2 regions of the Lysinibacillus sp. NPDC093692 genome follow, and region 1 is predicted to be linked to the other one. Evidence: riboswitches for the same ligand, from Rfam matches in the RefSeq annotation. Region 1 holds a riboswitch; the other holds the start of a gene.
What was found. A riboswitch is a leader RNA that binds a small molecule or an ion and turns the genes downstream of it on or off. The one in region 1 is predicted to bind cobalamin.

Region 1 (15,193 bases):
AGAACGTTCTCAACTGCGAAAGACTACCCTAAATTACTAGTAGATACAATTGCTATTACGGAGAAAAACGGTATCATCGTTGCCTCAACGAACAATGCAAGCTTTGGGATGAAAAAGTTCAAGAGCTTTATTGACCAAGCATTTAAAGAAACTAAAACAGCCTATAAAATTGTTGAAGAATTTAACTTACCAAAGGATTTCCGTGCCACACGTGAATATCCAGAATTCAATTACTTAAAAGTTGTTTTTATTCAAAAACTTAACTAAATGAAATTAGACAGAATCACGCCCAAATGATTCTGTCTTTTTGTTTTGGAGAAAAAAGATAATCCTTTTTACAATTGTTCAAATTTTACAATTATCTTATAATGTAATTTACAAATTATAGTTCTATCACCACCCAAGGGGTCGCCCAGTCTTAACGAAGATCAACTTATTCACATGACATACGTTTAAACAAATGCGTTCTCAACTTTTGGTGATGAGCTAAACTATAAATTAACGGAGATGATTGAATGGGATATGTTCATGAAAAATTATTGATTACAACAGAAAGGCTCGTTCTTAGATTATTTGAAACAACTGATGCAGAAACGGTTGCAAAGCTCTGCAATAACTATAATATTTACAAAAGCACCATGTACCTACCTTATCCATATAGTTTAGATGATGCATTATCATGGATGGAACATCATTACAATAATTTTACGCAGGATATTTCGTACGAGTTTGCAGTTACAGATAAGGAAACCGGCGAATTATATGGAGCCATTGCATTATCGAATAATAAACGTTTTAAGCATGGAGAAATCGCCTATTGGATTGGCGAGGAGTATTGGGAAAGAGGCTATGCCACGGAGGCGGCGCAGTCTATTGTACAATTCGCTTTTGAAGAAAAGAAATTGCATAAAGTATTTGCTCGATATTTTTCAACGAACCCCGCTTCTGGAACAGTAATGGACAAGATCGGCATGAAACAAAAAGGAATTTTAAAGGATCACATCATTAAAGACGGAAAATATGAGGATTTGGTATTTTACGGAATTATTAATGAATAGATAAATAGTATTTCAATCATCTATTTCCTTCCTCAAGATGAAAAGGTTTTTCCCTCCCTATAAAAAAGGTGGCCAAAGAAGTACTTCCACTTCTTAAGCCACCAATATTTCTCTTATAGATAGTCCACAAACCAATCTCTAATATATTCTAGTCGATTAATTCGTAATGTTGGTTTTCCGCTTCTTGAAAGTTCATGATTGGCTTCAGGGAAGCGCACAAATTTCGTTTCTTTTTTACGATGTTTTAAGGCGATAAACAATTGCTCTGCTTGTTCAATCGGACAGCGATAATCTTTTTCGCTGTGTAAAATTAAAAGTGGCGTCTCCACATTGTCCACATACTTAAGTGGTGAATGTTGCCATAGCTTCTCTATATCATTTAGTCCCCCCTGAATTTGCCAGTCTGTAAAGTAATAGCCGATATCACTTACGCCATAAAAGCTTATCCAGTTAGATATGGAACGTTGCGTAACAGCTGCTTTAAAGCGATTTGTCTGTCCGACAATCCAGTTTGTCATGAAGCCCCCATAGCTTCCACCTGTAACGCCGAGACGGTTTTGGTCAATAAAATCATATTGCTCCAAGGCATAATCAACAGCAGCCATTAGATCATTATAATCATTGCCCCCGTAATCACCACGTACTGCATCTACAAATTTTTGACCATAACCATGGCTTCCGCGAGGATTCGTATACAAAACCGCAAAGCCTTGTGCAGCAAGGATTTGGAATTCGTTAAAATAGCAGTTAGCATACATTGCATGCGGACCACCATGGATTTCTAGAATAAGTGGATATTTCTCCCCTTCTTCATATCCAATAGGCTTCATCATCCAGCCGTTAACTTTCCAGCCATCTGCCCCTTCAAATTCAATTGCTTCTGGAACAGATACTGCTCGCGTCTTTAAAAATTCTTCATTAACTGTAGTAAGCTGTTCTTTTTCACCAGTATTTAAATTTACGTAAAATAGATCCCCAGGATTTGTAGTCGTGCCGATCGCGACTACCGCTCTATCATTTTTAGGATCAAGCGAAAAACCATATACATATTGATCATCATGAATAGCTGGATATAATTCTCCCGATAGATTGCCAAAATAAATCGATGTATTTCCTTGATCTGTAAATTGGAAGTAAAAGCTTTTATTATCCTCTAACCATTGAACGCGCGGAGGAACAACACCTTGAAGGAAATCACCAATAGCAAAATCACCGACAGGCGCGTCAAATTCACTCGTTACACATGTCTGATTATCATTGTCCAAATCATAAATCCATAGCTTTGGTTGTGTTGCATTTTCAAATTCTCTTTCACCTCCAACATAAGCTATGAAGCGGCTGTTCGGAGACCATGAAGTTTGGTAGAACACCCCTGACCCATCTGTTAGCTTGCGACCATGTTTCGTTTCTAAATCTAATAAGTAAATATCACTTATGAATGAAAAGTCTAGATCCTCTGTTAAGTCCGCAATGTACGAAAGATATTTTCCATTCGGAGACCATGTACCAAGCTGTAAATTATGTTTCCCTTCCGTCAGTAGCTCTAATTCTCCTGATGCAAGATGAACGATCGCAATTTGATAAAATTGCTCCATATCCATAAATCCAGCACCATCTGATTTATGTTTCATCTTATCTATTACAAGTGGTTTTAGCTCTTTTTCTTCCTTTTGATTGTTCTCAACTTTATCATCAATGTTTTCATCTTTACCAAGCTGTACAGAGAAGGCGATTTTCTCTCCACAAGGAGACCAAGTAGGCGATGTCACACCATTTTTACAATTCGTAACTTGTTTCGCTTCCCCGCCTGCTTTAGAAAGAACAAAAATTTGTGGCTTGCCATTTCTCGATGACACAAACGCGATTTTACTGCCATCCGGAGACCAAACAGGTGAATGCGTTTTATCTTCCCCAAATGTCCATTGTTGCGGTTTTTTATCATTCAAGTTTATGTAAAATAAATTAGATACATAGTCCTTTTTCTTCTCATCAATATGAGTCTGTACATACACCACTTCTGTTCCATCAGGTGATACTTGTGGATCTGCCACTGCTTTTAATTCATATAAATCTTCTGGTTTTATCCCTTGTTTCAATGTCATAACTTCCCTATCCCCTTTGTATGAAAATTTGGTTACTTAGTACAATATTTCGATACACTAAGTATTATTCCTGCTTTTTTGGAGAAATTGTTTTTTATCCTAAAGAGGATTTCGAATATCAACTAATGACTTACTTATAAAAAAACGTAGCTGCTTCGTAATAATTACAAAGAGCTACGGCTATCATTTATTTCAAGAGTGAATCCGGGATTGACGGTTGTGCCCCCATTTGTGTAACGACATAAGCGGCAACTTTCGTGGCAAAATCGATCGAACTTCGAAGCGAATCTCCCCGGCATAGTCCTACTGCCAAAGCGCCATTAAATGCATCTCCGGCACCAGTTGTATCTATTGTGTCAACGCTCAACGCTGGAACCCACCCACTTTCTTCATGATTCATATAAAAAGAGCCTTTTGATCCAAGTGTAACGACCACTGTTCCAACCCCTTTTTCTAGCAATAAACGACATGCGGAGCGAATATTTTCTTCCGTTGTCGTTTCAATTCCTGTTAATTGAGCAAGTTCTGTTTCATTCGGCGTTAAAAATGTAATTTTCTCCAATAATGAATCTGGAAATTGACGAGTTGGCGCTGGATTTAGGATAACGATTTTTCTATGTTGAGATGCGATTTCCACGGTCCTTTCAACTGTATCAAGCGGTATTTCAAGCTGAAGAAGGAGTACCTTACTTGAAGAAATGTTATGTGTTTCTTGTTCAATTTGTTTAGGAGTAACTAAAAAGTTTGCACCGGAAAATAAAATAATCGCATTATCACCGGCATCTGTCACTTGAATAATCGCTTGCCCAGTTGCTCCTTCCTTTTGAACGGAATCCACATAAACTCCTTTATTTCTTAAATTGTCTATAGCCTGTTCCCCTAAATCATCTTTGCCTACTTTTCCAACGAAATGAACGTTTGCTCCTAGCTGGCTTGCAGTTACAGCTTGGTTCGCACCCTTTCCACCGAAATGAACAATATGAGACGTACTATGAAGCGTTTCACCATTATTAACGATATAAGGAACATGATAAACAAGATCTATGTTAATGCTCCCAACTAATAAAATATCCATACCAGTTATCGCCCTCTCACAAAAACTCTTTCCTTTAATACGGATAATAATTGGTCTTTTGTCAAAATACCTTTCTCCAAGCCCATTAAATTGGCCATTTTAGCAACTGCAGGCGGTTTCAGCATACTTTCTTCTAATATCGCAGGATTATAGAAAATGTTTTCTGAATCATCATCGGCAATAATCTTTCGATTTGCCATTACAACAATTCGAGAGAAATAATCAGTGACAAATTCCATATCGTGCGTAATCGCAATAACAGTTTTTCCCTTTCCCTCTAATTCGTCTAAAAGCTTACTTAATAAATCTAATCCGACCCGATCCTGCCCAGCTGTCGGCTCATCTAAAATAATCACATCGGAATCCATTGCCAAAACGGACGCAATGGTTACAAATTTACGGACCGAATAAGGCAGATTATAAGGATTTTCGTGAGAAACATTATAAATTCCACATAATTTCATCGCCCAATCTGTTAGAAGCGATACACGTTCTGAATCAAAGCCCATATTTTTAGGACCAAACTGGACTTCTAATGCCACATTATTATGGAAAATTTGATCGTCCGGGTTTTGAAATACATAGCCAACCTTTCGAGAAACTTGAGCTGTCGTATAATCTTTTGTATGCCAATCTCCAACAGTTACCTCGCCTTCAGTTGGTTTTAAAAGACCGTTCATTAATTTAACTGCCGTTGTCTTTCCAGCCCCATTTTGTCCTATAATGGCTAAGCGTTGGCCGGCAGGAACAGTAAGTGTCAAGTTTTCTAATGCTTTTGTTCCATCGGGATAAGCGAAACTGACATTTTTCAATTGAAGTTCAGTCATAAGCACTCTCCCCTACGCTTGCCCAACTTATGCTTTCAGGTAATTCCTCGTCACGAATCGGGACATATTTTAACTTTACACCATTTTTCTTTAAATTAAGAGCGACCTCGGTTACATGAGGATATTGGATGTTAAATTCTCCAAATCTTGTATCGGCAAAAACATCTCGGGTCGGACCTTGTAAAACAATTTCTCCCTCGTGGAGGACAATTAAATTGTCTGCATATTCAGCAATTAAGTCCATTTTATGTTCTACTAAGATAATTGTTTTTCCCTTATCTTTCATAAGACGAATGATATTAAATACATGCTCCGTTCCAATTGGATCTAACTGAGATGTTGGCTCGTCAATAACAAGGATATCAGGATTCATTACGATAATTGAAGCAAGTGCAACACGTTGGCGTTGACCACCCGATAGCTCCATTGGATGTTTTTCTCGTAAATGCTCGATTTTAATAAGCTTTAATATTTCATTTACTCTCTCTATTATTGCATTTTCTTCTACACCTAAATTTTCGAGCCCATACGCTACTTCGTCAAAGACAGTATCTTTTACTCCTGATACTTGGATGAAAGGGTTTTGAAAGACATATCCAATTTTTTCTCCTAATTGACCTAATTGGTATTCTTCTATTCTTTTATTATCGATAATAACGTCCCCTTCAAGGTTGCCTTTATAAAAGTGTGGAATGAATCCACGTATGATATTACAAAGAGTCGTTTTCCCCGATCCATTGTTGCCAATAATCGCTGTGAATTTCCCCTTTTCAATTGCAAAAGATACATTTTTTATATTCCAATCATCACTAACTGGATATCGATAGGAGACATTTTTCATTTCAATGATTTTATTCATGTAAGTATCCTCCATAACACTAATCCTACTAAAATGAGAATATAGACGAATGGTAAAATTCGATCAGCTGTACTTTTTGTTAGCTTATGCAAACTAGTCTTCTTTGTTGGAGCAGAGAATGCTCTCGATTCTAAAGTAATTGCTCGTTCCTCGGTACTTGAAATAGATGATAATATAAGAGGAGTTAAGGTTGGAATGAACGCTTTAGCTCTTGTGAGCATTGACCCTTCCGTTTCTACTCCACGTGTTTTTTGCGCATCCATAATTGTGTTAGCATGGCGTCGCATTTCAGGAATAATTTGTAATGTGGATAACACAACATACCCTCCCATTGGAGGTAGGCCAGCATCCTCTAGCGATTTTACAAAGTCACGAACCTCTGTCAAACGGAAAAATAATATGAAGGCGGAACCCATCGCAAGAATACGAGAAGTAAGCGTTAATCCATAATTCAAGCCTTCCTCAGTCCATTTGAATATTCCCCATTGTCCTATCAGATGATCACCTGGATAGAAAAAGAGCTGCATGAAGAAAACGATAATTAGTAAAAATAACAAAGCCTTCACAACAGTTCCAAAAAATTCTTTCAAAACGCTTGCAGCGGCAGCGATCAGAAGTAAAATTGGAAAAACTAGAAATGAAAATTTAAACCCGGGAATTATAAGAACGGCAGCTGATACAAGTAATGCAAAGAAAAATTTAGTCAATGGATGCAGTTGCTGAATGAAATTTTTCTGCACTGTGAACCCTCCTCAGAAAAAGTAGATCTTTCCGCTCAAGCAGAACGGAAAGAATTCATGAAACTACTATCGGTCTTCACGTTTCATGTATAGAGTCCCGTAATTCATTTTTGATAAATAGCGATCAGACATTTTTCTTACAATAAAGTAAACGATTAGAACGGATACTACTTTGTCAGCAATTTCAAAAATAAAGGATGAGGCAAACACGGCACTCCAAATTTTTTGTCCTGAAGCAAGGAATGTAGCTGTAAGGAGAGATCCTGTACTCCCTGTTGCTCCTCCAAATACTAACACTGTAATCGGAGCAGAAACTATAACAGCAATGAATGTAATCACAATACCGGAAATAATCGTTTTAGGAATATTTTTAAACATCCCACCTTTAGACAAGTATCCTACTCCTAACCCAATCGCCACCGATGTAACGGCATATGGAAAATACGTAGGATTGAAAATACCATTTATAAGGTTAGTAATTAATCCAGCAAGTAATGCAACCCAAGGACCAGCAACGACTCCGATTAAAATGGTTCCAATCGTATCAAGAAAAATAGGGAGCCTTAAAACGTTAGCAATTTGAAAACCGACAATATTAACTGCTACACCAATTGGAATAAGAAGCATAGACATCATATTAAAATCATCTTTAAAATTACGTTTCATCTTGGATTCCCACCTTTTTTTATTATTGATTGATTTGACGGCCCATTTTTGCAACCGCTTCCATAAATTGATTGACAAAACCTTCACGATTGACAGAATGCAAAACTTTTACATTATGAGGTTTGCCGGAACGGTGCATGTAATCTACAACCGTCGCACCAGCAGTATGACGCCCTTCTGTTTCAACCGCTACAAAGCAATCTTTCCCTTCAAAAAGTTCCGGAGTGACAACATAGGACACAGCACAAAGATCATGCAAACGAAAACTATTTTCAAAATCTGTTTCTTGAAAATCATTATTTTTTGCATTTTGAATATAGAAGCGCAGCATTGCCCCAATCTTTTGAGATAAATCTGTACCCATTCTTTCAATTTGATTCAATTCATCCATATTGATATACGCTTTATGAGTAACATCAAGTCCGCTCATAATGATAGGAATTCCAGAACGAAAAACGATATCGGCTGCATGTGGATCAACATATACATTAAATTCTGCAAAAGGACTCATATTGCCAGATACAGCTGCACCACCCATATACGAAATATAGCTGATTTTTTCTTTTACTTCTGGATGAGCAAGCAGTAATGCTCCGATATTTGTAAGTGGGCCAGTTGCGATTAAAACGATAGGTTCCTCACTCTCAGTTAAAACAGCAATTAAAGCATTTATGGCTGTTCTATCGCTTTCAAGTAAATCCGGCTCCGGAAAAATAACTTCTCCTAACCCACACTCCCCGTGAACATCATCCGCAACCTCAAGTTCGCGGAATAAAGGATCCTTTAACCCTCTTGCTATTTCAATATTTTGTTTCATATAACTTGTAAAAGCTCTAGCATTGTAGATCGTTTTATCTTGAGTTTGATTTCCTGGTTCCGTTGTAATTAATTTTATGTCCAGATCATCTCGAGAAAAAGCTAATAATAGCGCCATTACATCGTCAATTCCCGGGTCACAATCAATAATTACTGGTATTTTTTCCATCAAATTCACTCCTATAGTTAATCTATAATTTTTACTGTTTTATGATGATAAATTACAGTAATAAATTAGGTGATGTACTACTTTCTCGTACTACTAGAGTCGGATTAAACATAATAGATTGCGTTTCATTATTCTCAAGTTTTTGTATTAAAAGCTTCACAGCCTCCCGTCCCATTAGATAAGTATCTTGACGAATAGTAGTAAGCATTGGTATTAATGCCGATACTAACGGAATGTCATCAAAACCTACGATGGATAAATCCCTTGGTATATGAATACTAAGCTCGTGAGCCATACGATAAACACCGAATGCCATCACATCATTAAAGGCGAATATAGCCGTTACTTCTTTTTTCAAAAGGAGGTCCTTGGACTTTTGGTACGCCATTTCCATCTGAAAATCCCCTTCAATAATATGCGATGGCAATAGTTCAACACCTGATTCCGCCAACGCTCTTTTGAAACCCTCTAAACGTTCATTAGTCAAAGAAATAGACTTTGGTCCAATAATGCACGCTATCTTTCTATGTCCCAGTTCTGTTAAATGTTTTCCTGCTAAATATCCACCTTTATCATTATCTAAAAAAACACTGGCATGATTTTTTTCATTTTTTCCCCTATCAACGAGAACGAAAGGAATTTTTGCACGCGATAATTGCTCTTCATCCAAAGACTCCAAAGAATCTTTTGCAGAAAAAATGATTCCATCTACCTGTTGTTCTTCTAATAGTCGCAAATATCGCTTCTCTTTATCAGAATGATCATCGGAATTACAGATGATTAAACTATATTCTCTTTCATTCGCTTCATCTTCCACCCCCCGACATAATTCCGGAAAATAAGGGTTAGAAATGTTCGGAATAATTAACCCAAATATTTTCGATCGCTTCGTAACAAGACCACGAGCAAATTGGTTAGGCTGGAAATCTACCTCCTCCATAACTTTTAGTACCTTTTCACGTGTCTTTGGAGACATTCCCTCTTCTTTTTCATTCAACACTCGAGAAACAGTAGTAATGGAAACACCTGCTTGTTTCGCAATGTCTTTAATGGTCCATCGTCTCACAATCTTCACCTACTATTACTATAAAATCACATTTTAAGAAAACGTTTTACGAAAACGTTTTCTCAACTACCATATCATGACATAGTCAAATTGTCATTATTATTTCTGAATAATCAGAAAATAACAAACACAAGCCTTGTTATGATTTTTTCCTAAACGCTCCCTACTGGAATACATGGTCTGAAATGATAAAGTTATCCAATACTATGTAGAACGAGTAACACTATCTCTATGAAATCGAAACAACTCAACAATATTTTTTGTAAATAAAGAAGTTGGGGCGAAACTTAAACAGCGCAAGAAATCAATTTTTATAATGATAATTTCTTGCGCTTTTAAAAATTTTAGTTTTCTTATGCCCTAGCCTCTTAAGTAAGTCAATTTGATATGTTAATGATAAAATGCTTCTAGCTTTCTATCATCACGCGAAACGGCTTAGCAGACGCAATCAGTCGCTACGAGCCCACATTACGATAATTAGTCAGCTTAAATCCTTCCAATAATCAGCAGAATTTGTTCTGCGATGAAATTTATAAAAAGGTTCATTCGGACGAGCATGTTCCTTATAAAGTTCAATGATTTGCTTTAAAAAGCCTTCAATAAGCTCTACTCCTACCTTTTTCGCAAAGAGTGTCCCGGCTGTTGCATTCGCTCCCATCGGTACTGCTCCTAAATAGACATCAAAGCTATCCTTTTGATAAACAAGCCCAATATCATCATATACCGCATTATAACAGGCAGAGGCACAGCCATTAACGTTTACACGTAACCTTGTAGGGACAGTGATTCCTTCTAATGAATGATATAGCTTTTCTGTAATTGGTGCTGCCTCCATCTTGTCACCATCACAAAAATCACACGCTTTCATCGCTACAATTGGCCCTTGCTTTGCCACGTAAAGGCCAGCATCTTCTAGCTCCTCAATCTTCTTTTCAACTTCTACTGTTGAGATAGATAATAATATGCTATAAGAGGCAGAGTATTTTATGGCACCAGTTTCCCCTATAACCTTTGCCATTGTTTGGAATTGTGCAGGGGTATAATGTTTATTAATAATGCCTGGGCTTACGGCAAGGCGAGTAAAATCCCCATTATTGTTTAACTTTTCGAAGGTTTTGTCCGGTATATTCGAACGGAATGCATTCATAAATACTTCTCCTTATGAAAAAGGAGCTAGCCAATTGCTAGCCCCCAATTTATTGGATAGCTTAAAAGTTCTCAGGATAGAAGCCTTTCGCCAAAATTTGAATGGCTTCTGCAGCACGTACTCCTTCAGACGCGGCAGAAAGTGGTAGGATCACAAAGCGTTCGTTTTTGACCGCTTCCATTTCCTTCAAGGCTGGATCATTTTTCAAAAAATTTATTTTTGCTTTCGCTGATGTTTCTCCGTAATCTATGACAACTACGACTGCTGGATTACGTTCTACCGCATCTTCTTTGGACACCGTAGTCCAGCCTGATTCTACATCACCAAAAATATTTTTACCGCCGGCCATCGTAACAAGTTCATTCATAATGTTTTGTCCTGCAGTGAAGACTTCTTTATCACCACTATCAAACACTAGAACAGGCAGGTCTTCTCCATCTTGCGGTAATTTTGCACGGATATCCTCTACATCCTTTGTCATTTTTTCTATTAGTGCTTCTCCATGATCTTCAACACGGAAAATTTTTGCGATATTTCGAATATCTGCGAAAATATCGTCTAAAGTTGGTTTCGTCATGATTGAGGCTGTATGTAAATAAGTGTGAATGCCTAATGTTTCAAGCTCTTCTTGTGTACCAACACCTTTCTCTCCAAAGGCGCTTTTCCAACCACCAAATAAAAAATCTGCTTCTGCATCAATAACCTGCTCTTTTGTAGGATACTGTTTTGCTAACACAGGCACTTTATCGTAGGCCACTTGTAGGGGCTCATAAATTTTGTCATCTAAGTACGCCGTCCCTACCATTGAATCTTCTAGCTCTAAAGCCAACATAATTTCTGTCACGTGCTGATTTAAGCTAATCGCTTTTTTGGGGGCTTCCTTATATACTTGCGTCGTTCCATTATTTTCTATCGTTATGTCTGACTTTTCAGCTTGTGAAGGCTCTACCTTCTCAGCTTGTGTAGCAGATTCTTGTTTGTCCTTTTCACTACATGCACCCAATATAGCTACCAATGCGATCGCAAAGACTAGCCATAAGCTTTTCCATTTCTTCATGTCCTCTTCTCCTTTGATGTTAAATATATAGTAAGAAATCGTTTAGACTCCTTTGCTACCTGGTAGCGATTCTAGAAAAGGGCATAAAAAAACCCCCTTGTTTCCAAGAGGTTAGCATAGCAAAAGAAAGGTTTTTCAACCTGTTCACTATCCCCATCCTCGTGGATTCAGTAATAAATAAATAAATAAATATTGGCAGGTATCCTGGCTTAGGTTCATCATCTATACGCCTTCCCATAGCGTGGCTACAGTGGCATCTTGTATAGACTCCCCATTTACAGTTGCGGGACAGCATCGGATTTGCACCGATTTCCCTTTTAAGCAAATAACAAAGGTCATTTACACCAATACGTCGTTTTTATTTTGTTGAATATATTGATTGACAGTAGATTCACAATCATACATATATTAACACTATTGCGACATAAACACTATATGAAATATTTTTTATACCAATTCTGTTACAATGTTGTTAAATGAATGAATAGAAACGAGGATCTTTTTATGCATGTAACAATTGGAGTACTTGCTCACGTGGATGCCGGTAAAACAACATTTTCTGAGCAGTTACTATTTCATACAAACAGTATTCAAGCCCGTGGACGAGTGGATCACCAGGACACATTTCTAGATAATCATGAGCTGGAGCGTCAGCGAGGCATTACAATTTTTGCGGAGCAAGGCCGCATGACGCTTGGAAATGATACATATACGTTAATCGATACACCTGGGCACGTCGATTTCTCTCCAGAGATGGAGCGTGCCATTCGGGTTATGGATTATGCCATCATTATTGTTAGTGCTGTCGAAGGAATACAAGGTCATACTGAAACAGTGTGGCAACTTTTACGCCAATATCACGTTCCAACCTTCTTTTTTATTAACAAAATTGATCGTGAAGGAGCAAATGTTGAAGCCGTAATGGCTGCGCTTCAAAAGGATTGCTCTGCAGATGTTCTATTCGTAGACGAACCGCTCTGTTCCGACTATGTTTCAAACGACATAATGGAGTGGCTTGCCGAACGTGATGAACATCTTCTCGATGCTTTTCTCAATGAAACATTAGATAGCTCTAGCTGCCTTATTCATTTATCTCAGATGATTAAACAGGAAAAGGCCTTTTTGTGCTTTTCTGGCTCTGCCTTAAAAGATAGTGGAATAAAGGAATTCCTAACACAGTTCCCCCTCCTAACAGAGACACAATTTAATAACAATGCTCCGTTTCAAGGTGAGGTGTTTAAAATTCGTCATGATGGACATCAACGCTTAACTTTTATCAAAGCTTTGCAAGGAACGTTACATGTCCGTGATGAACTTTCATTTGGAGACGTGACTGAAAAAGTGACCGAGATTCGACTATACAATGGCAGCCGGTATGAAACTTCTCAAGAGGTAGAGGCTGGGGAGATTTTCGCAGTAAAAGGGATTAGTCAAGCAAACATCGGCGATATCATTGGTTGTTCGAGTAATTCTCAGCCCTTTGAGTTAGTACCAACTTTACAGGCAAAAGTACATTATGAAGGCGCTCAGCATATAAAGGACGTGTTAAAAACTTTCCGTATTCTTGAAGCAGAAGAACCTTCATTACGTGTACTATGGCATGAAAAATTTCAAGAAATTCATGTACATATTATGGGTGTCATCCAACTCGAGGTTCTTATCGAAGTGCTTCATGATCGATTCTCGCTAGATATTTCATTTAGCGAACCACAGATTTTATATATGGAAACGATCGCCACAACGGTGACAGGTTACGGCCATTTCGAGCCCTTAAAGCATTACGCAGAAGTCCATTTATTGATGGAGCCAAATACTCGCGGCACCGGCAATACATTTATCAATGCATGCCATGCCGATGATTTATCAATTGGACATCAACGACTCATTGAAAAACATTTATTCGAGCGCGATCACCATGGTCTCTTAACCGGTTTTCCAGTTACAGATATTCGCTTCACACTCTTAACAGGACGCGCACATAATAAACATACTGAAGGTGGCGATTTCCGTGAAGCAACATTCCGTGCATTACGACAAGGGCTCGAACAAGCAGAAAATGTATTACTAGAACCGTACTACCGCTTTAAACTTAAAGCTCCTAGTGATTTCATCGGCCGCATGATGACCGACATTCAGCAAGTTGCCGGTACATTTGACACACCAATAATAACTGAACATGATGCGATTGTAACCGGCCGAGCCCCTGTCTCAACATTTATGAGCTACAGTACAACCTTTGCCGCCTACACCAATGGGAAGGGCGTACTTTCCCTACAATTTGATGGCTACGATATGTGTCACAATACAGAAGACATTATTGCACAAATCAACTACGATAAAAACGCCGATCCCGACTATACATCCTCTAGTATTTTTTGTGCAAAAGGCAAAGGCTACTCCGTTCCTTGGCATGAGGCACAAGCAGCGATGCATTGTATTGACTAAATTCATAAAAACAGGACATGATTTGTTAGAACAATGTCCTGTTTTCTTATGTTTCGCGGAGAGTTACTATGCTTTTGTGGGTTATCTTGCTTCGCGCGGGTATTTGTCTTCCTTCCGCGGGTATTCTTGCTTCGCGCGGGTATTTGACCTGCTTCCGCGGGTATTCGCCTTCCTTCCGCGGGTATTTGACCTGCTTCCGCGGGTATTCGCCTTCCTTCCGCGGGTATTCTTGCCTCGCGCGAGAATTTGCCTTCCTTCCGCGGGTATCTATCCTATACTGACAACTCCATTCTACTACCTTGCCAGGCATATACCTTTCTCCTGAGTGCATTGAGATCCATCCCGCACATTTTTAATTTTTAAGCTTGTATCGTTTTCTGCCTCTTTTTATAAATAGGATATGAAGATTCCACGACAACATAGCTATGGGAATGTGAGAAATCCATTAAAACTTTGCCAGGGCGACTTTTCAAAAGTTGTAAATTATCAATCAGTTCAAGCAATAGTTCATGACCTTTTCCACGTGGGTGCCAGTTTAAACGATTATCATTTAGTTCCTTCACAGCATTTAGAAATTGATGATACTCTCGCTCTACAAAATTGATCAGTTGTTTATTTTTATGAACTACTCGTGATAAATCCTCTAAATATACTTCATAAAAGCGCATCACTATCGAGCACAATAAATCATTGACCCGAGCGGCACTTAGTATTGCCTTTGGGGCTTGGGAAAGTCGCTCTAAATTTGGTTTTGCACGAGTCGAATCGATACGTGTAATTAATTGATAATGTTCACCATTCACATCGTACACAATTGGATTTGTCGGCATATACATCATAAAATCATTTGTTTTTGTTTTAAGCTGATCCGTAATATTCGCTTTTGCAAAAAGGTGGCCATTAAAATTTTCATTTTGAATCCAAATAATATCTTTGTTATATAAAATTTGATCAAACAATCGTTCATTACTAATAAGATTGCTAGCTATTAATTGATCGACAAGGGATTCTACAACCATTCTTGTTGTAACTTTCTTGGCAACTTCAGTGCGTGGCTGCTTACAAATCTTCATTTCTACATATTGCGATTCCTGTGCTGTACTTACATGAATATTCGTCATCATTGCATCCTCTTTTCGTACATATTTTTCAAAACGGAAGTCTTC
Region 2 (15,193 bases), on a different contig from region 1:
GAAACTGTAATCGTAAATTTTATCCGGGTCTACTGTTAATGGTTTGAAATCTGTTTTAAAGTCCATCTAAAATGCCTCCTAATGTGTGTTTTGTACAGCTTGCAATACATCTTCAAATGTAGAATATTGCTGTCCGTATTTGATATTTGGTCTTGCAATTAAAATCGTTTCAATGCCACATGCAAGGGCAGCGTCCAGCTTTTCATCCACCGAGCCAACCTTGCCGCTTTCTTTCGTAATCATCAATGTCACATCATATTGACGAAACAGTGCTTCGTTTAATTCCTTTGAAAACGGACCTTGTATGGCAACAATATCTCTTTGTGCCACACCGAGTGCTTCGCATTTTTCCATATTATCGAGTCGAGGAAGCATGCGCGCGATCACTCGCGTATTTTCTAAGCCATGTAATACCTTTGTAAAGGTCGCTAGCGTTTTACTGCCCGTCGTTAGCATAATTACACCACGTTTTTCAGCTGCTAAGTGGGCAGCCTCCTCGTAATCTTTCACAATCGTAATAAGTGGATGTGCATAATGCTCGTGGGCACGTTCATAGCGAATATACGGTACATTTGCTTGCTCGGCTGCTGCCATCGCATTTTTTGAAGCTTCTTCAGCAAATGGATGAGAGGCATCTACAACTAAACGGTTTCCTTGCTCCGTAATAATCGTCGCCATTTCCTCAGCCGTTAATCGACCGACTAAATGTGGTAGGCCTACTTCTGCAAGGCTTGAGGCTGCTGAATCAGTAACGACCGTTGCTGTCACAGCGTAACCTGCTGACTGTAATTCAAGTGCTAGATTCCTTGCATCGCTTGTCCCCGCTAACATGAAGATCATTGCACTGGCTCCTCTTCATGGTGATGGTGCTCATGGTCATGGTGGTGATGATGATGCGCATGTCCATGTACTGCCGCATAAGCACGATAGTTCTCTAAATCTTGCATACCTGTTGATGTACCATTCACAGCTTGTTCAATTCGCTCTAATAACACATTTTGTAAACGCTCATGATAGCCAAAATAGTTGGCAATTTGAATATCACAGTCAGGATATTTTTCGTTAAATTGCTTACACATCCCATTCATTCGTTCCATTAAGATACCCGTGAATAAAAAGTACGGTAGCATAATGATTTTTTTAGCACCAAGCTTCACACAGCGCTCAATTCCTTCTTCAACACGAGGATCTGTAACCCCCATAAATGCGCTTTCTACATATTGAACCGGGAGTTTCTCCCATAACAGGCGTGTAATTTTATAAAAATCACCATTTGCATATGGGTCACTGCCGCCTCGTGCAATTAATAAAACCGCGGTATCTTTATGTTCTTCTTCAGCATTAAAGCCTATTTCTGCTAAACGATCTTCTAAAATCGCAAATATTTCTTCATGGATACCGATTGTTTGACCATATGTGAACGTAATATTTGGATAATGCTCACGCGCATGTTCGATTTCTGCTGGAATATGCATTTTTGAATGTCCAGCATGAAGAAGAATAATCGGAATAACATGCACCTCTGTAGCGCCCTTCTTCACACAGTTCGTAATACCTTCTTCAATGTTCGGCGAGGCAAACTCTAAAAAACATGTTTCTACTAAAAAATTCTCATCAATACGAGGTTTCATTTGCTCGATAAACGTGCGTACCTCTTCATTTCCTGCTTCTAAACGGCTCCCGTGGCCGACAAATAAAATTGCTTTCATCTCATTACCCCTCACTAGTCGCCGCATGGAGCTGGCTCAACTTTTATTTTTGAAGACATATCCTGATACGTAAAATGTAGGATCTTTTTCACACGCTTGAAGTATTTAAACAAACGTTCATTTGGATGTGCATTTGCTTTATATTCTTCGATAATGTCGGTAATAAGCGGTATTAGCTGTTCAGGCTCTAATCCTTCAACAACAGGCTGAGCCGCATGTGCTGTCCGACCAACCGGCTTGGCACCAATAAAAACATCGAATTTACTTTTACGATAAACAATGCCAATATCATCAAATACGGCTCGATAACACGCCATACCACAGCCATTAAAACCAATATTCAATGTTTTCGGTAACGATATACCACCAAGCTTTTCTTGAATCTCTTCCGCATATGGAATCGAATCAGTTTTTTCTCCATAACAGAAATCACAAGCCTTTAACGAAAGTACGTCACCAATTGGTGTTAGTAAAAAGCCTACTTCGCGAAGCTTTGCTGTAATCTCTCCTGGCTCGGACGTAGGAATTTTCAAATGAATTTGGTGGTCTGGTGTATACTCCATCGTTCCTTCCTCACCAACTACCTCAGCTAATGTCATCATTTGTTGAGGAGTAAAAAACTTATTGGCTACCCCAGGACTAACAGCTAATTCAAAAACCGATTCGATTTTTTGTTGAACGAGCTTAGGTGTTACTTTCACAGCGCTAGTTCCCTTCACCTTTGCCAGAGCTGCTGTTGCCATTTCAAGCGATGACTTTTTAGGCTTTGGTTGTGATGTTATAGCTAAACTGGGCTTTATACGATTGGCATTCGGATCTGTTGCAAAATCATTTCGCGCTGCCCCAGTTTCTTGATTCATTGCCCATGGTTCATTTTCTTCCTTCAGTCGTTGATGTGGTCGTAACGGCTGTTTTTCTTCTCCAAGTGTATATTTACGCTGATAACCACGTGGTGTAATCATTTTATTGTCATAGAAAAATGTTGATGAATTCCCGATAATAACGGTTGTTAACATGCCGATATCATGTTCAAGCATTTCTGCTAAAGTCGTCATCGTAATTTCCTGACGGTCACGATACGCGCTTTTCACAAGGCCAACCGGTGTATCGGGCGAACGATATTCTAATAAAATTCGTTGAGCCTCTACGATTTGTCTCGTACGACGTCCACTTTTTGGGTTATAAAGCGCAATAACAAAATCCGCCATTGCCGCTGCTTCTACCCGCTTAGCAATTAAATTCCAAGGTGTTAAGTGGTCACTCAAACTAATAGTACAAGCGTCGTGCATAATAGGAGCACCTAGTAAACTTGCACACGAATTAATAGCAGAAATACCTGGAACAATTTCTACTTCGATACCAGTGGCTTCCGTCCAGCCTAGCTCGATTAATACTTCATACACTAATCCTGCCATCCCATAAACACCGGCATCACCACTAGAAATAACCGATACGATACTTCCAGCCTCTGCTTGACGTACAGCTTCCTGTGCACGTGAAACTTCCTCTGTCATACCAGTACTAATAATCGACTTTGCACTAACTAAATCTTGAATAAGCTCAACATAGGTTTTATAACCAATAATCATATGACTTTGTTGTAGTGCCTCTACAGCACGAGTCGTAATATGTTTAAAGTCTCCAGGGCCAAAGCCAACTACGAAAATCTTACCTTTTTGCGCCATTTTGCTACCCCTCTTTCACCTTTTCAATACCTTTAATGGCTGTTGTTTGTGCTGTACGCTGTAAAGATCCTTCACGTAAAGTAAAGACATGCTCATTATGTAAAGATTCATGATTTAAATCTTGTACGAGTGCCTTCGCATGCTCTGTTGTCGGCACGCGGTACCAATTCCCTTGAGGATAAGCAATGACAACACAAGCATCTTTACACCTACCATTACAGCGAGTCCTTGTCGTATGTATTTCCTTATCAAGTTCCAGTACCTGTATTTCATCACGAATTGCCTGAGTAATGTCCTCAGCATCTTTTTTCATACAGCTACTACCATTGCATATAAAAAGATGTGTTTTCATCCCTTCTAAATTCCAAGTTGTCATAGTTTTTCTCCCCTCATTTGCTTTTAGGAAAAAGAAAAACCTTTACTCTAGACGAAGAGTAAAGGTTTAGTAGAAGCCAAATAAAAACGAATATATACAGGTACTCGCTCTCGCTTCAACTTCTCCCTCCGAAAAGTTTGCATGCATTATCACATAAGCAGGTTTCCTGACTTAAGCTTCCTTTTACTTTCGCGCCTTCCTAGTTCTCACTAGTGGCATCCGCGATTTCATCAGCTATTACAGTAGCGGGGGCTGTATCGGATTCTCACCGATTTCCCTATTATCTTGAAAATATTCAAGCACTTATGGATGTTTTATATGAATTTATTTTTTTTGTAAAATTAAAAACTGTTTCTATCATAGCTTATTTTTTTAAAATTTCAATATTTCTTTCTAAATTTGTGACATTTTCAGTAATTTTTTAATGAAAAATATGACATTCCTTTTCTATTTATCCGAATTTTCGACATAGACACTCAATTAAAAATTTTTTCTTAAAAAGTATAGCATATATATGGAAATTCATGTTACACTTTGTCGTGAAATCACAACTTCATCTTTTTTCGGTGCGAATTGTTCATCATTTCGCTTAAAAGGGAAGCCGGTTTAAGTCCGGCGCGGTCCCGCCACTGTACTAGGGAGTTTTATAGATAATGTCACTGTCCAAAGGATGGGAAGGCCTATAAAACGTTGAACTAAAGCCAGGAGACCTGCCGAAAAATATGTGATCGTTTGAACCTACGAGGATAGGTGTGCGGCTGAGCAAATTAGAATTTTATTTGCATTTTTAGCTATGCACTTTTCCACAATTGGAGAAGTGCTTTTTTGATTTCGTATCGCATACTATTCGAACTATTTTAATGTGAGGAGGAGAAATTTTTGAAATTCTCAGGTTGGAAGCTTAGTTATTTCTTATTGGCATTTTTATTCGTACCAGACCGTGCATTTGCGATGCACATTATGGAGGGCTTTTTGCCAATTGAATGGGCGATTTTTTGGTGGGTCTTATCGATTCCGTTTATTATTTTAGGATTACGTTCTATTCGTAAAACTATTGATGAAAATCCTGAAACAAAAATGATTTTAGGCCTATCTGGTGCCTTTGCCTTTGTACTATCAGCTTTAAAAATCCCTTCTGTAACAGGTAGTTGTTCACATCCGACAGGGGTTGGTCTTGGGACAGTTCTTTTTGGACCATTAGCGATGAGCGTTATCGGAACAATCGTATTATTATTCCAATCTTTACTTTTAGCACATGGTGGGCTGACAACTTTAGGTGCTAATGCCTTTTCTATGGCAATTGCTGGTCCTATTATTGCTTATTATGTTTTTAAGGGTTCTCAAAAAATGGGATTATCATTTTCAGTAGCCGTCTTTTTAGCAGCAATGCTTGGTGACTTAGGTACATATATTGTCACTTCTGTACAATTAGCGCTTGCCTTCCCTTCTGAGGTCGGAGGCTTTATGACTTCATTCACAAAGTTTGCTAGTATTTTTGCGTTCACGCAAATTCCTCTTGCTGTTAGTGAAGGCATTTTAACAGTGATCGTTATGAATTTCTTGAAAAAATACAATGTGAGTGAATTAAAAGCTTTACGCGTTTTCTCGGCAAAGGAGGCTCACTAACATGAAAAAAAATTTACTGCTCTTAGCAATTGTTGTGTTGTTAGCAATCATTCCCCTCTTCATTCAAAAAGGCGCAGATTTTGAAGGTGCTGATGGTGAAGCGGAGGCAGCAATTGGTGAAATAGATGCTAACTACGAGCCTTGGTTTGAAAGCTTATGGGAGCCACCAAGTGGTGAAATAGAAAGCTTATTATTCGCACTACAAGCTGCTATTGGAGCCGGATTTATTGGCTATTTCATCGGCTTAATGCGTGGTAAACATAAAGAGGGATAAGTGATGTTACTCATTGATAAGTATGCTTATATGAATAAACTAGCGTCTGTTCATCCGCTGGAAAAAATGACGTTATCCCTAGGTTTGCTTTTATTGTCGCTTATCATGAGAGATGAACGAATTTCACTCATTACATTTATTGTGATGAGTGCTTTTATCATTTTAGGTGCAAAAATCCCAGCTAAATATTACGCAAAATTACTATTGCTACCCGGATTTTTTTTACTTTCGAGTCTAGCATCCATTTTAATTTCTATAGCGCCAGCAACAAGCACACTACCTCCAACTATTTGGTCATTTTCTTTTCATCATTGGACAATATTTGTTGGCAGTACGAGCTTAGTGACAGCGCAACAGCTTTTTTTCATCGTCCTTGGCAGTATAAGCTGTTTGTATTTTTTAATTCTTACGACATCAGTCCAATCTATTTGTTATGTCCTGCGACAATGGCGACTGCCCACTCTATTCATAGAGCTAGTAGAACTAACGTATCGTTTTATTTTTATCTTTTTAGATAGTATGCAAAAAATTCATCTTGCTCAGCAGGCTCGTCTAGGGTACAGCTCCCCTATACAGTGGCTTCGCTCGGTCTCCATGCTGATTGCCGCTTTATTTGTCGAGATGTTCCAACGTAGTCGTGAACTAAACAATGCGATGGAAGCACGTGGTGGCGAGACGGTCTATTGGCAGGAGGAGATTACCTATAACATGAAAAATTGGCTAGGTATTGTTGCAATTATTATACTCCTCATCATTTATGGAGGTTTTTTCTCATGACAGATTTGTACTTTGAATTAACACATTTATCTTACGCTTATGTAGACGGAACTCATGCTTTAACAGACATTACACTCCAAATTCCAAAAGGGAAAAAAATAGCTTTACTTGGTCATAATGGAGCTGGAAAATCAACTTTATTCCAGCATTTAAATGGAATTTTGAAGCCTACAGCTGGAAGTATATCCTTTCAAGGCAAAGCACTTAACTATAGTAGAAAAGCATTAAAAGAATTACGTCAACAGGTTGGTATTGTTTTTCAGGATGCAGACAACCAGCTTTTTTCTGGCACTGTTAAACAAGATATTGCGTTTGGACCTAAGAATCTTGGCTGGACAACTGAAATAATTGAAGAAAAAATTGCGTGGGCTATCGCTCAAACCGAGGTTGAAGCATTGCTCGATAAACCGATTCATTTTTTAAGTGTTGGACAGAAAAAACGTGTCGCTATGGCAGGAGTACTTGCAATGGAGCCTTCTGTTTTATTATTAGATGAACCGACCGCTGGACTAGATAATTATTATAGTGGACAAGTTTTACAATATTTAGCTACGTTAGAAAACGGTGAACGAACCATTTTACTGGCAACTCATGATATCCCGTTAGCCTATGAATGGGCAGATCAAATAGTCGTCATGGAAGCTGGGAGAATTATTTATAATGGTGATCCCGTTGAACTGTTCTTTCAAGCAGATTTGCTTGAAAGAGCCCATCTTGAACGCCCATGGGTCTTCGAAATGGCCATTGCTTTACAAAACAAAAAACTATTTGAGAAAAACATCAAAATGCCTCGTTCTAAGGAAGATTTACACAAACTTATAGAGCAGCTTTAAAGTAATTTTTCCATAGTTTTATTTTTCTCACTATGGCTAATACACTCTTCTACTCCAATAAAACAGATCGGGTAGAAATGGTAGCCGTTATCTGGAAAGGATATGATTTTTCTTTAGTAATCCTAGGGAGATTCCATCAGCTTCCTACAAATCTTTACGATGAGTAAAATATAATGGTAAAATATAGATTGGTAACTTTGAAAAATATATCCTCAATTATGAAACTTTTCTATTACTTATTCGTAATAGTATAGATGTCACAAATAATTAACGACCCAAGGAGGGAAAACAGTTGAAAAACTGGACGAAAAAATCAGTTGCTCTAGTAGCATCTGCCGCACTAATGGTTCCTGCTGCTTCTGCCTTTGCTGAAGCTCCACAAAAAACAGCAAAGAACCAAGATGTAGTGAAAGTAGCTAGCAATAAGGACCAAGCATTCAAAAATCAAAAAGAATGGATTAGTAAGGATACGATTATTGTTAAACATTCTGGTCTTGATAAGAGTGTGCATAACAAAATTGGAACAAAAGTGATCCGCTCTATTCCTTCTTTAGGTTACGATGTTATCCAACTTAACAAAGGTACAAATTTAGAAAAAGCAGTTTCATATTACGCTCAGCAAAAAGGGGTTAAAAGTGTATCCCCAAGCTATGTGTATCATTCCTTTGGTACGAAAACAGATCCAAAGAAACAGGATATGTACCATTTAAATCTACTTCAAATTGATAAAGCTCTACAATTAGCAGGTAAAAATGATGTAAAAGTAGCAGTTATCGATTCTGGTGTGGACTTTAAACATCCAGATTTAAAATCTCAAGTACTACCTCCATATAATGCTGCAGCACCTGCCAATACTTCTTATCCTGGTGACCATGGTACACATGTAGCAGGAATTATTGGCGCTGCAAAAGATAATGGTATTGGAGGACACGGGATTAATCCTAAGGCCAAGCTGCTTCCGATCGATGTATTTAACGGAAAAGATGGTGCTAATGATTTCGTCATTGCACAAGGCATCCTTTATGCTATCGAGCAAGGCGCTGATGTTATCAATATGAGTCTTGGCGGCTATGGTGAATCTCCATTAATGGAGGAAGCCGTTCAGAAAGCGATTGAAAATGGAGTTACAATTGTAGCTGCTGCTGGGAATGAATCGACAGATAATTACTCCTTCCCTGCTTCTTACGAAGGCGTTATAAGCGTAGGTTCTACGAATGATCGAAACAAATTATCAAGCTATTCAAACTATGGTCCATCGGTTGACCTAGTAGCTCCAGGTGAAGATGTTTACAGTACAGTTCATGATGAGAAAAAAGGATCATCCTTTGTAAAATTTAGTGGAACATCGATGGCATCTCCTGTTGTTGCCGGTGTAGCATCACTTTTAAAATCAAAATATCCAGATTTAAAGCCTTTTGAAATAGAAGCTATTCTTGAAAAGACTGCAAAGGATTTAGGTGAGACAGGCTATGATCTTACATATGGACATGGTCTAGTAGATCCTGTGAATGCATTACAGTTTAATATAAAAGATTTACCAAAACAGTATTCAGAAACAAAAGAAGAGCGCTTGAAGAACGCTAAAGTCCTAAAAAAGGATACATTAAATACTGAAAAAGGTTCATTCAGCCAACCGGACGAAAAGAAATGGTACAAGGTTGATCTTAATGAAAATGACTATGCTCAACTGACATTAAAAGGTGCAGACAAATATGATTATGCATTTGATTTGTACTTCTACCCTGAAGGTTCTAATAAAAAAGTAGAACCAATTAACGTCAATGATGTTCGTGTAGGCAAACAAGAAGGATACCTATTTAATGCAGATCAAAAAGGAACCCTTCTAATTGGAGTTAAAGACCATAATGGCAACTATAGCTCAAAAGGTGCTTCTAACTATGTCTTCACAGCTCAAACGACTAAAGAATTACCAATTGATTCATTAGATATGGAGCATATGGAGAACATTGAAAAATTCCCATTCAGTACAGAAGGGAAAAACTATACCCTACTTTCTAAAGATCATCTAGGTGACAAAGATTATTTTACATTTTCAGTAAATGAACCAACGACACTGAAATTTGATTTAACTGGGATTCCAGGTGTTACTGCATCCATGGAGCTTTATTTAAAGGAAGACTTCCCAACAGAGATAGACGATGCTGAAGAATTAGATGGGGCATATCCAATCCGAGCGTCTTACGGCACGGATACAGGCGATGGAGTAAGCTTAGTTGTCGATGCTGAGCCTAATGAAAAGTATGTAATCGGCGTCTCTAATGAAAACAGTAACAATTCTACACTTGAAATGTTCTATAGCGGCGGTATTGATACTGAAACAACTGTTAGTGAATCCATCATTCCTTACACATTAAAAGGTGAAGTCGTTACCCTTCCTGAAGATGAAGACGGCCTTTCATTAGAAGGAATGCTAGAAAGCAGCGTAGAAGACGATGACGATCTTTTATCTTTTAATGAATATACAGCAAAAAAACGTAATCAAAAGAATGATTTTATGAATATGTTCATGAATCCAGATGCTATGGATCAGCCGGAAAACGTTGAGCAAATTATGGAACAAGCGATTGGTTTTAATATTGGTCAAGATCAAAAAGCATACTTCCAAACTGAAGATGATGAAGATTACTTCAAATTTACAGCTAAAGAAAATGCCGTTTATGGTTTCAACATTCAAAAAGGTATAAACCAATCACCAGCTGGTACTATATTTGAATACGATGAGGAAACAAAAGAATTAATCCCAGTTTCTTCATTAACTAACGATATGGGGTTACTTAGTCTACTTCTTGGGTCATCAATTGATGAAAACGAAGCGAAGACAATTGCATTGAAAAAGGATAAAACCTATATTGTAAAAGTAATGAATCTTGGTGACCGTTCTTCTGAACCGTATACACTTAAAACAAGTAAAATGGCAGCTATTCCAAAAGAGGATAATATCAATAATAATACACCAAAGACTGCTATTAAGATTCAACCTGGTACAACTTACAAAGATCATCTCATTTATCAAGATAATACAGATTTCTACTATTATAAACAATATGGCAAAGATGAAATCATAAGCCTTCTTATTTCTTCTGTACCATATACAAAAGAACAGCTAGATAAATTACCAAAAGAACTTCAAAATGACTTGAAGTTTTCAGGCTCCATTATAGAAGATACGAATGGCAATAAAAAAATTGATCCAAAAGAAATGGCAACAGAAATTCAATTTGGACAAGGTGAAGATCTCATCCAAATGCTACTCGGTCTTGGCGGGACAACAGATGTAAATACTTCTTTTAAAGCAAAACAGGCTCACGGGTATTTTATTGTTCTTAACGGAAGCAATAATGGACAATTATCAATCCAACCGTATAATTTAACTTTGTTTGATCATAAAAAAGCTGATGAAGATGCAGATTCCAAGATAGTTAACGGTGTACCGACAAAACCGACTGTACTTACGAAAAAAGACGGTAAATGGGTAGCTAATCAATATTTAAATGCCGGTGTTCAATTTGGTGATAAAGACTATTTCGAATTTAAAAACGACAGCAAACGCGATGTGTCCTTCTCTCTTAAAACAGAAAAAGCACTAGATGGCGTCATCCGTATTATTGATGCAAAAGGAAAAACAGTAGAAACTTTTGATTATTACGGAGCTGGAGATGCTGAAGTAGGTACAATCACACTGGATAAAGGAACTTACTTTATTGAAGTAAGTGAATATTACGGCAAAGCTAGTTCTCAACCATATACACTTGAAATCAAATAAAATACACCATTGAACTGAGAAAAATAGAATTTTCAGTTGAAGAAAGTGTAAAAGAATTATCCCCTAGATGATGAAAAATCTAGGGGATTTTCTATGAAGCATTCGTGTTTTATTCACAATAACATGGGTTTATTTCCGCTCCAACTAAACACTCTTTTCAAGGGGTTCTTATTAAAAGGTGTTGGTCACGAAGAAGCGTGCTTTATTCCCCTTCTAGCGACGAATGGTCGCACTGTTCTCGTTATATACTCCTCTTATTCGATTGGCTTTTCCTCTAAATATTCGGCTACTTTTTGCACAATATGTTTCCAATTTAATTCCGCTCTTGCGAAAGTCTGGAGGTGTTCACATGCATCTGCCAATAACCCTTCCTGTTTCGTTACTTGCTGTAATGTCCGCCCAACACTTTGCCAATCATGAGTCGGATGAATTGTCCCGAAGCGCTGATTATGGGTAATATCTGCAGCCCCATCAACATCAGTTGTAACGATATAACAACCATTCTTTGCGGCCTCAGCAAATACATGAGCGTAGCATTCTACTAAAGAGGTAAGGCAAAAAATTTTAGCCTTTCTATACTCCTCTTCCAATTGCATCTTATCATAAATCGGTCCCAACAGTATGACCTGTGCTGCAAATGGATTTCCATCCTGCACGTTCAATAGCTCCTGTTTAAACGCCTCTGACATTGGACCTATTAACCGAAACTCCCAATCTGCAAGCTGTGCTTCTAAAAATGCTTTGACTGCTAAAAGAATTTGTTTTTCAGGAGCATCTAAACGACCTACCGTTACTATTCTATTTTTTTTCTCTTGAAATGGAACAGGCTCTGTTTGAAACAGTTCATAAAAGCCATTAGGAATACGTTTAATATCCAAATTGGTAAATTCATGAATAGAGCTTTGAATGGATTCACATTCAGAGGAAAGCACATCACAAAGCTGGAGTAACTCCGAAAAATATGGATAGGTTTTTAATCGACTTAACCAAAACCGATTAACATCTAATTTCATATAAATTTTTCCGTTTGGATTAAACTTTTTATAAGTTTTTAAGATCGATAAATACGATGGATAAGGCCCTATCGCAAATGCAATATCTATGTCCTTCGCATGCTCTATTAAATAACTATTCATATTAGCAACATAGTCATCCTCAAACGGAATATGTTGAAAAGTGACAGAAGGAAAGGTTTGTTTCAATAATGCTTCATTCATTTCAGTCGTTAAAATTGTGACATCATAGCCTAAGTATTCACCTAACAAAATAGGAACAAGGCATAAATCTTTGAAAATATGTGCGTCGGAGAGCTTATACGATTCCACACTACATATGAAGGCTATCTTTTTTGACATAACATCCCCCTTTTTTAAATGAAGCGTTTCATTAAATTATGATTTCTTGTTCAATAATGTGAAAAGATTAGTATAAGTACTGTTATCACACTAGTAAAATCACCTTATTTTAAAGTGCTTTTCTCTCTTTTAAATAACTAACGAATGTAAGCAATTGCCTACAGAACCACTCTTGCAACGCATATTGTAATAAAGAATCCTTTATGTCAATCAAAGTAAAAAGTATAGACTTTATAAAACTTCTACTTACGCCTATTGAACATTTCTACTAACAATAAAAGAATCGAGGTTTTATATGAAAATCAGTTTTTTATCACCAGCCTACAATAGTGACGAATGGATATTGACATTGTTAGAAAGTATTCCTAAAGAATACGCCTATGAAATTATCGTTTGTGATGACGGCTCAACCGACAATACTTTAGCCCTATTAGAGGACTATCAAAAAAACTGTCCTGCCTTAAAAATAATTACTCATCCAACTAATTTGGGTGCTAGTGTAGCCTATAATCGATGTATCGCAGAAGCTACTGGTGACTATGTAGCTATCATAGATAGTGATGATCACTACTTACCCGCTATTCGAAACGTCTTAGCCCAAGTAGATGGTCAGTTTGATATTTACTACTACAACATGCTTACAAAGGCAGGCTATGTATTTATAAAAGATGAATCAAACCGATACACATTACCTGGACAATTTAAAATTATTCGAAGAAGTTTTATTGGTGATGCAACCTTTACCATAAGAAAAGATATTGCCGGGGATTGGGATTTTAATTGTGCTTTAATGGATAAGAACCCGACAAGTAAATATACAAATGAATTGGCATACTGGTATAACTTCCCAAGGGAGAATTCTGAATATGATTTACATCGAAGAGGATTAAAATAACGCCCTTATTTCCATGCATGCAGGAGGTGTAATTAACTATACAATGTTTAAAGATAAAGTTCTTCTCATTACTGGCGGCACCGGCTCTTTTGGTAATGCAGTATTAAAGAGGTTTTTAAATACCGACATTAAGGAAATACGCATCTTTTCAAGAGATGAGAAAAAGCAGGATGATATGCGGAAACTCTATCAACATCCGAAAATTAAATTTTTTATAGGCGATGTACGTGACATCCAAAGCATTCATAATGCGATGTATGATGTCGATTTTGTTTTTCATGCGGCCGCTCTTAAGCAGGTCCCCTCTTGCGAATTTTTTCCACTAGAAGCAGTTAAGACGAACATTCTAGGCACTGATAATGTTTTAACCGCGGGTATTCGAGCTGGTGTTAAAAAAATTATTTGCCTGTCTACAGATAAGGCTGCTTATCCAGTAAACGCAATGGGAATTTCGAAGGCTATGATGGAAAAAACGTTTATTGCTAAGTCTAGAATGGTTCATCCAGATAAAACATTGATTTGTGGAACACGATACGGAAATGTCATGGCTTCAAGGGGCTCTGTAATTCCTTTATTTATCGAACAAATTAAAGCTGGCAAGCCCTTAACGATTACCGATCCTAAAATGACACGCTTTATGATGAGCCTTGATGAGGCAGTAGAATTAGTTTTATACGCCTTCTCACACGCTGACAACGGGGACATTATGGTGCAAAAATCACCAGCTGCTTATATTGAGGATTTAGCACAGGCATTACTAGAGATTTTTCAAGCTCAAAATAAAATACAAACTATCGGAACACGGCATGGCGAAAAGATTTACGAAGTGTTATTAACAAAGGAAGAAGCTGCGAAGGCCATTGATATGGGGAATTTTTATAGAATCCCTGCAGATAACCGTGATTTAAATTATGGAAAATATCTTGATGAGGGCTCTCCTAAAATTACGTTAACCGACGAATACAACTCTACTAATACGAAAATACTATCCGTCGCTGAAATAAAAGAAAAATTATTAAAGCTTCCGCTCATTCAAGAAGAATTACAAAATTGGATGGGAGGAAAACCTTGAAATTTTTAGTACTTGGAGCTACTGGAATGGCTGGCCACACGATTTCACTCTATTTGTACGCCCAAGGGCATGACGTAACAACCTATTCGCGATCAGCCTTTTCTTGCGGAAATAATATTACGGGAGATATTACAGATACAAATTTTTTAAAAGCACTAGTTTTAGATCACGACTATGATGTTGCGGTCAATTGTATCGGTGTATTAAATGACGCCTGTGAAACAGACCGCGAGAAAAGTGTATATCTCAATAGTTATTTGCCTCATGCCATTGAATCTTTATTAACAAACAGTAACACTAAGCTTATTCATTTAAGTACAGATTGTGTATTCTCAGGAAAAGCCGCTCCCTATCATGAAAAAAGCCTTCGTGATGGGGAAACCTTTTACGACCGTACGAAGGGGCTAGGAGAAATTGAAAGCACTCAACATCTAACGTTTCGTAATTCTATCATCGGTCCTGATTTGAAGGAGGATGGTATTGGCCTTTTTAATTGGTTTATGAAACACCATAATACTATTCGCGGCTATACGGGTGCAATATGGACCGGAGTTACGACCCTAACATTAGCAAAAGCAATTGAACGTGCAGCACTTGAAGGTACAACAGGCCTCTACCACCTCGTCAACAATAGCAGTATTTCAAAATTTGAGTTACTGCAATTATTCAATACGCATTTCAAGGAAAATAAAGTAACGATCCAGCCATATCCCCCCGTAAACATTGATAAAACACTAGTCAACACAAGAAAAGATTTTTCATTTACCGTACCGAGCTATGAAGAAATGATCCTTGAGATGAAAAACT

Region 2: another riboswitch for cobalamin. It lies ahead of ACQKN4_RS11945 (energy-coupling factor ABC transporter permease); the one in region 1 lies ahead of ACQKN4_RS19825 (ABC transporter substrate-binding protein).

Annotation. Positions count from the first base shown of each region.
Region 1 is NZ_JBNNUW010000022.1:33,973-49,165, forward strand. Features, by position in the region: gene ACQKN4_RS19770 (class I SAM-dependent rRNA methyltransferase) at 1-267, shown strand, start outside; gene ACQKN4_RS19775 (GNAT family N-acetyltransferase) at 516-1,058, shown strand; gene ACQKN4_RS19780 (S9 family peptidase) at 1,172-3,160, opposite strand; gene rbsK (ribokinase) at 3,348-4,235, opposite strand; gene ACQKN4_RS19790 (energy-coupling factor ABC transporter ATP-binding protein) at 4,241-5,062, opposite strand; gene ACQKN4_RS19795 (energy-coupling factor ABC transporter ATP-binding protein) at 5,055-5,921, opposite strand; gene ACQKN4_RS19800 (energy-coupling factor transporter transmembrane component T) at 5,918-6,661, opposite strand; gene ACQKN4_RS19805 (ECF transporter S component) at 6,728-7,327, opposite strand; gene ACQKN4_RS19810 (nucleoside hydrolase) at 7,350-8,312, opposite strand; gene ACQKN4_RS19815 (LacI family DNA-binding transcriptional regulator) at 8,365-9,378, opposite strand; gene ACQKN4_RS19820 (precorrin-3B methylase) at 9,860-10,525, opposite strand; gene ACQKN4_RS19825 (ABC transporter substrate-binding protein) at 10,587-11,582, opposite strand; cobalamin riboswitch at 11,760-11,946, opposite strand; gene ACQKN4_RS19830 (elongation factor G) at 12,087-14,027, shown strand; gene ACQKN4_RS19835 (hypothetical protein) at 14,387-15,151, opposite strand.
Region 2 is NZ_JBNNUW010000009.1:102,453-117,645, forward strand. Features, by position in the region: gene ACQKN4_RS11920 (precorrin-8X methylmutase) at 1-66, opposite strand, end outside; gene cobK (precorrin-6A reductase) at 79-840, opposite strand; gene ACQKN4_RS11930 (sirohydrochlorin chelatase) at 837-1,709, opposite strand; gene cobJ (precorrin-3B C(17)-methyltransferase) at 1,724-3,394, opposite strand; gene ACQKN4_RS11940 ((2Fe-2S) ferredoxin domain-containing protein) at 3,399-3,770, opposite strand; cobalamin riboswitch at 3,910-4,092, opposite strand; cobalamin riboswitch at 4,318-4,502, shown strand; gene ACQKN4_RS11945 (energy-coupling factor ABC transporter permease) at 4,650-5,396, shown strand; gene ACQKN4_RS11950 (energy-coupling factor ABC transporter substrate-binding protein) at 5,398-5,670, shown strand; gene cbiQ (cobalt ECF transporter T component CbiQ) at 5,674-6,447, shown strand; gene ACQKN4_RS11960 (energy-coupling factor ABC transporter ATP-binding protein) at 6,444-7,280, shown strand; gene ACQKN4_RS11965 (S8 family peptidase) at 7,573-11,064, shown strand; gene ACQKN4_RS11970 (glycosyltransferase family 4 protein) at 11,319-12,419, opposite strand; gene ACQKN4_RS11975 (glycosyltransferase family 2 protein) at 12,715-13,314, shown strand; gene ACQKN4_RS11980 (polysaccharide biosynthesis protein) at 13,358-14,386, shown strand; gene ACQKN4_RS11985 (SDR family oxidoreductase) at 14,383-15,193, shown strand, end outside.